Regions from separate parts of the Streptomyces inhibens genome, predicted to be linked through region 1. Evidence: riboswitches for the same ligand, from Rfam matches in the RefSeq annotation. Region 1 holds a riboswitch; the other holds the start of a gene.

Evidence for each region. Region 1 has a riboswitch for glycine ahead of gcvT (glycine cleavage system aminomethyltransferase GcvT). Riboswitches for the same ligand answer to the same signal wherever they lie in the genome.
Region 2: linked by a shared signal. The riboswitch ahead of gcvP (aminomethyl-transferring glycine dehydrogenase) and the one ahead of gcvT (glycine cleavage system aminomethyltransferase GcvT) in region 1 are both predicted to bind glycine.

Annotation. Positions count from the first base shown of each region.
Region 1 is NZ_CP084681.1:6,816,094-6,819,493, forward strand. Features, by position in the region: gene glyA (serine hydroxymethyltransferase) at 1-416, opposite strand, end outside; gene gcvH (glycine cleavage system protein GcvH) at 498-875, opposite strand; gene gcvT (glycine cleavage system aminomethyltransferase GcvT) at 1,028-2,155, opposite strand; glycine riboswitch at 2,189-2,306, opposite strand; glycine riboswitch at 2,307-2,402, opposite strand; gene KI385_RS30960 (AAA family ATPase) at 2,663-3,346, shown strand.
Region 2 is NZ_CP084681.1:1,535,531-1,538,930, reverse strand. Features, by position in the region: gene KI385_RS07235 (DNA polymerase IV) at 1-467, shown strand, start outside; gene KI385_RS07230 (PRC-barrel domain-containing protein) at 371-760, opposite strand; glycine riboswitch at 875-972, shown strand; gene gcvP (aminomethyl-transferring glycine dehydrogenase) at 1,162-3,400, shown strand, end outside.

The DNA.
Region 1 (3,400 bases):
AGCTTGCCGGAGAAGTTGATCTTCATGCCGTGGGTCAGGTGCCCGCCGTGGGCGAGGTTGAGGCCCAGGATGGTGTCGCCCGGCTTGATGAGGGCGAACATGGCGGCGGCGTTGGCCTGTGCGCCGGAGTGGGGCTGGACGTTGGCGGCTTCGGCGCCGAAGAGGGCCTTGATGCGGTCGATGGCGATCTGTTCGACGACGTCGACGTGTTCGCAGCCGCCGTAGTAGCGGCGGCCGGGGTAGCCCTCGGCGTACTTGTTGGTCAGGACGGAGCCCTGGGCCTCCATGACGGCGACGGGGGCGAAGTTCTCCGAGGCGATCATTTCGAGGGTGGACTGCTGGCGGTGCAGCTCGGCGTCGACGGCGGCGGCGACGTCGGGGTCGAGCTCATGGAGGGAGCTGTTCAGAAGCGACATGAGTCTTTCCTGGAGGAGTCAGGGGCGGGGTGGGGGTCCCCCGCTCGAGCGAAGCCGCGAGTGGGGGAGGGGCCGGACGGCTCAGCCGGTGATGAAGGCGGCGTACTCGTCGGCCGAGAGCAGCTCGCCCGGCTCGCCGCTGATCTTCAGCTTGAACAGCCAACCGCCCTCGAACGGGGCGGAGTTCACCAGCGAGGGGTCGTTGACGACATCCTCGTTGATCTCGACGATCTCGCCGTCGACGGGCGAGTAGAGATCGCTGACCGACTTGGTCGACTCCAGCTCACCGCAGGTCTCGCCCGCCGCGACCGTGGCGCCGACCTCCGGGAGCTGCACGTAGACGACGTCGCCGAGTGCGTTGGCCGCGTGCTCGGTGATGCCGACCGTCGAGACGCCGTCCTCGGCGCCCGACAGCCACTCGTGCTCCTTGCTGTAGCGCAGCTGCTGGGGGTTGCTCATGGCTCGATTCTCCTGTACGCGAGGGTGTGATCGTGAATCGGGGCACTCCCCCAGCTGCCGCTGGGGGACCCCACCCGGACGAAGTCTGGGGGAGGGTCTTGCACAGTGAGACGCGCGGGCGCGCCACTGCCGGGCCTGCCGTGGGTGAACCGCTACTTCTGCCGCTTGTAGAACGGCAGCGCGGTGACCTCGTACGGCTCATGGCTTCCACGGATGTCCACACAGACACCCTCGGTACCCGGTGTGGCGTAGGCCGCGTCGACGTAGGCGATGGCGATCGGCTTGCCGAGCGTGGGGGAGGGGGCGCCGGACGTGACCTCGCCGATGACCGTGCCGTCGGCCGCGACGACCGGGTATCCGGCGCGCGGGACGCGGCGGCCCTGGGCGATCAGACCGACCAGCTTGCGCGGCGGTTGGGTCTCGGCGCGCTCGGCGGCCGCCGCCAGCGCGGCGCGGCCCACGAAGTCACCGCCGTTGGTCGTCTTCTCGAACTTCACGACCCGGCCCAGGCCCGCGTCGAACGGGGTGGTCGCGGTGGTCAGCTCGTGCCCGTACAGCGGCATGCCCGCCTCCAGGCGCAGCGTGTCGCGGCAGGACAGACCGCAGGGGACCAGACCGACGTCCTTGCCGGCCTCGGTCAGCGCCTCCCAGAGGGCGACCGCGTCCGCCGGCCGGACGAACAGTTCGAAGCCGTCCTCGCCGGTGTACCCGGTACGGGCGATCAGCGCGTCGACACCGGCGACCGTGCCGGGCAGGCCCGCGTAGTACTTCAGACCGTCCAGATCGGCGTCCGTGAGCGCCTTGAGGATGCCGGGGGACTCCGGGCCCTGCACCGCGAGCAGCGCGTAGGCGTCCCGGTCGTCGCGGATCGCGGCGTCGAAACCGCCGGCGCGCGCGGTCAGCGCGTCCAGCACCACCTGGGCGTTGGAGGCATTGGCGACGACCATGTACTCCTGGTCGGCCAGGCGGTAGACGATCAGGTCGTCGAGGATGCCGCCCTCGGCCTCACAGATCATGGTGTAGCGGGCGCGGCCGGTCTTGACGCCGCCGATGTTGCCGACCAGCGCATAGTCGAGGAGGTCGGCGGCCTGCGGGCCGGTGACGGTGATCTCGCCCATGTGGGAGAGGTCGAAGAGACCGGCGCGGGTGCGGACGGCGACATGTTCGTCGCGCTCGCTGCTGTAGCGCAGCGGCATGTCCCAGCCGGCGAAGTCGGTCATGGTCGCGCCGAGCGCGCGGTGCGTGGCATCCAGCGCGGTGCGGCGGGGGGCATCTGTCATGGTTCTGGGCTCCCAGGCATGGGTGACAAGACGTTCTCCCCATCTGTCATCGGAACCTGAGAGGTTCACCGGGATCCCACGAACGGACCCGGTTTGCACCTTGGGTGGAGCCGTCCCGTAGGCCGGGCAGTGGCTCGCTTTTCAGATCTGCCTCGCCCGCGCGGTATAGGGGCCTGAGAGATTCAAGGGAGGACTTGCTCCTTCGGCGCCCCGCCGTGGCGGCCGGGGACTCTCCCGCGCGGATTCAAGCGGCCGGTATGGAGTTGGCGGTGCACAGGTGAGCTGAGATGTGCACGTGGCGGCCACATCATTGCACGGGATCGCCGGATACAGGAGACCCGGTCGGCGCACCGCCCACGACGTGGGCAGATCGGACAATCGCCTTGATGGGCATTACCTTTTCTTGACACTCTGCGGGTAAGGGACGGACTCCAACCGGACCAGTAGCGGGCGGGGAGGGCGATCACGGTGCACAGGGAAGCGGCATGCGCGGCCACTGCAGGGGCCGTGCCCCCGGACGCCCTGCCGGTGGCGTCGTCCGCCGGATCCCGGGCCCGGCGCCCGGCGCGGTCCGTCGTCCGCCCGGGGCGCGGCGCCCAGGTCGAGGACCTGCGCGCCGAGGAGACCGGGTCCGCCACCACCGAGCTGCGGTTTCCGGCCGGTGACCTGGTCGTGGTCTCCGGACTGCCGGGCAGCGGCAAGAGCACCCTGATGCATCGCCTCGTGCCACCGCTGGACGGGCACGGCGTCACGGTGCACCGCATCGATTCGCAGGACGTACGCGAGCGCTGGGAGCGCGGCAGGCTGCGCCGGCTGCCCTACGGCCTGTACCGCCCGCTGGTCCGGGCCGCCCACTATCTGGCGCTGCGCCGTGCGCTGCGCTCCGGCGACAGTGTGGTGGTGCACGACTGCGGGACGCTGGCGTGGGTGCGCCGCTGGATCGCGCGGTCGGCAGCGCGCGGTGGCCGCGGGCTGCATCTGGTGCTGCTCGACGTACCGCCCCAGGTGGCGCTGTCCGGCCAGGAGTCGCGGGGGCGCGGGGTATCGGGGTACGCCTTCGCGCGGCACCGCAGGGCGGTGACCCGACTGGTCGACGCGGCGGAGTCGACCCGTCTGCCCAAGGGCTTCGGCTCGGCGGTCCTGCTGGACCGTCGGGCGGCGACCGCACTGGAGACGGTCACTTTCGACTGAGGAGACGGCCGCTTTCGGTCAGCGGCGTGCACCTGTCCCCGGGCCCGCCCCCGC
Region 2 (3,400 bases), 5.3 Mb from region 1:
CGGGCGGGGTGCGGCTGCTGGGCGTGGGGGTCAGCGGGCTGGCCGATTTCACGCAGGAGGATCTGTTCGCCCAGCTGGCGACGGAGCGGGAGGCCGAGGAGCTGGCCAAGGCGGCACCGGAGCCGGTCGGGGGCGAGAGCGGTGAGCGGGAGTCCGAGGAGGAGCGGCCGCGCCGCTGGCATCCGGGGCTGGATGTGGTGCACGACGAGTTCGGCGCCGGGTGGGTGCAGGGAAGCGGGGTGGGGAGAGTGACCGTCCGCTTCGAAACGCCGTGGTCCGCACCGGGGAGGGTGCGGACCTTTGCCGTCGAGGATCCGGCCCTGCGGCCGGGGGAGCCCCTGCCGCTGGTGGGCGGGGAGCCGGGTGGTGCTCAGTCCTCCGAGCCGGCGATCTTGCCGAAGTCCTTGTCGCCGGAGCCGTTGGAGGACACCGGATCCGAGTCGGGGGAGGAGATATCCAGTCGGTAGTGGTGGTAGAGCTGGAGTTCCTGTTCGGGGGAGAGGTGGCGGCCCACGCCGAAGTCCGGGGCGTCCTTGATCAGCTTGCGGTCGTAGGGAATGTGCAGGCTCTCGCCGATCATCTTGCTGGGCTCCAGGGGCACGAACGCATCCCGGCTGAAGAGTCCGGTGCGTACGGCCGCCCACTCCGGTTCCCCCGTCGCGTCGTCGAGATACACCTCGTCGATGGTGCCTATTTTCGCGCCGTTCCGGTCGAACGCTTTGCGGCCGATCAGGCTTCGGGGATCGATATCGGTTTGCACGGCCCCTCCAATTGGTCGCAACTGCCCTGTGACAACTACCAAACGGCACATTTCATGCCTCGGCCACTCGAAGGATCCTTCGAGTGGCGCGCTGGTAGGCTGGCCAATGGCCGTAGACCCCATGCGGGAGAGTCCTTTGTCGTTCGCGACCAGGGCGCCGAAGGAGCAAATCCTCCCCGGAATCTCTCAGGCACACGTACCGCATGGACGAGGTCACTCTGGAAAGCAGGGCGGGCCACGGACAGGCACAGCGCCGGGACCCCTCCTCACCGACGGTGAAAGCCGGGCCGCCTCGCGCGGGCCGGTGAAGCTCTCAGGTTGAGATGACAGAGGGGGAGGCCGTCCGGGCACCCACGCCGTGGTGCCCCTCGAAGGTCGTACCGACCAGGAGGCCCCCGCAGATGACCACCAATCGCATCTCCTTGACCGAGCTGGAGCGCGGCATCCCCTTCGAGCACCGCCACGTCGGTCCCGACCACGAGGCGCAGGCGAAGATGCTCGCGCACGTCGGATTCGGGTCGCTGGACGAGCTCACCGACGCCGCCGTACCCGATGTGATCAAGAGCGCCGAGGCGCTCGGCCTGCCGCAGGGCCGTACCGAGGCCGAGGTCCTCCAGGAACTGCGGGGCCTGGCGGACCGCAACCAGGTGCTGTCGTCCATGATCGGGCTCGGCTACTACGGCACGTTCACCCCGCCGGTGATCCTGCGCAACGTCATGGAGAACCCGGCCTGGTACACGGCGTACACGCCCTACCAGCCGGAGATCTCGCAGGGCCGCCTGGAGGCGCTGCTGAACTTCCAGACGATGGTCGCCGACCTGACCGGACTGCCCACCTCCGGCGCCTCCCTCCTGGACGAGGGCACCGCCGCCGCCGAGGCGATGGCGCTCTCCCGCCGTATCGGCAAGGTCAAGCAGGGCGTCTTCCTGGTCGACGCCGACTGTCTGCCGCAGACCATCGCCGTGATCGAGACCCGCGCCGAGCCGACCGGCGTCGAGGTCGTGGTCGCGGACCTGACCGAGGGCATTCCCGCCGAGATCGCCGAGCGCGGTGTGTTCGGCGTGCTGCTGCAGTACCCGGGCGCCTCCGGCGCGGTCCGCGACCCGCGCGCCGTGATCGAGCAGGCCCACGAGCTGGGCGCGATCGTCACCATGGCCGCCGATCTGCTCGCCCTGACGCTGCTGACCTCGCCCGGCGAGCTCGGCGCGGACATCGCCGTCGGCACGACCCAGCGCTTCGGCGTCCCGATGGGCTTCGGCGGACCGCACGCCGGCTTCATGGCCGTACGCGAGCGGTTCGCCCGCAGCCTGCCCGGCCGCCTGGTGGGCGTCTCCGTCGACGCCGACGGCAACAAGGCCTACCGCCTCGCGCTGCAGACGCGTGAGCAGCACATCCGCCGTGAGAAGGCCACCAGCAACATCTGCACCGCACAGGTGCTGCTCGCCGTCATGGCCGGCATGTACGCCGTCTACCACGGCCCCGAGGGCCTGCGGACCATCGCCCGGCGCACCCACCGCTACGCCGCCGTCCTCGCCGAGGGCCTGCGGGCCGGCGGGGTGGAGATCGTGCACGGTGCGTACTTCGACACGCTGACCGCGCGGGTGCCCGGCCGGGCCGCCGAGGTCGTCGCCGCCGCCCGCGAGGCCGGTGTCAACCTCTGGCAGGCCGACGCGGACCTGGTCGGCATCGCCTGTGACGAGACCACCGGCCGCGCGCAGCTGGCCGGTGTCTGGGGCGCCTTCGGCGTGCAGGGCGACGTCGAGCAGCTGGACGCGGCCGTCGCCGAGACGTTGCCGCAGACGCTGCTGCGCTCGGACGAGTACCTCACCCACCCGGTCTTCCACCAGCACCGTTCCGAGACCGCGATGCTGCGCTACCTGCGCACGCTCGCCGACAAGGACTACGCGCTGGACCGCGGAATGATCCCGCTCGGCTCCTGCACGATGAAGTTGAACGCCACCACCGAGATGGAGCCGGTCACCTGGCCCGCGTTCGGCCAGCTGCACCCCTTCGCGCCGGCCGCGCAGGCCCAGGGCTACCTCACGCTGATCCAGGAGCTGGAGGAGCGGCTGGCCACGGTCACCGGCTACGACAAGGTCTCCATCCAGCCGAACGCCGGATCGCAGGGTGAGCTGGCCGGTCTGCTGGCCGTGCGTGCCTACCACCGCGCCAACGGCGACGAGCAGCGCACCGTCTGCCTGATCCCGTCCTCGGCGCACGGCACCAACGCCGCCAGCGCCGTCATGGCCGGCATGAAGGTCGTCGTCGTCAAGACCGGTGAGGACGGCGAGGTCGACGCCGACGATCTGCACGCCAAGATCGAGAAGTACCGTGACGAGCTCGCGGTCCTGATGGTCACCTACCCCTCCACGCACGGCGTGTTCGAGGAGCACATCACCCAGATCTGTGCGGCGGTGCACGACGCCGGCGGCCAGGTCTACGTCGACGGCGCCAACCTCAATGCGCTGGTGGGGCTCGCCGAGCCCGGCAAGTTCGGCGGCGATGTCTCGCACCTCAACCTGCACAAGACGTTCTGCATCCCGCACGGCGGCGGTGGCCCCGGTGTCGGCCCGGTCGGCGTGCGCGCCCACCTGGCGCCGTACCTGCCCAACCACCCGCTGCAGCCCACCGCGGGCCCCG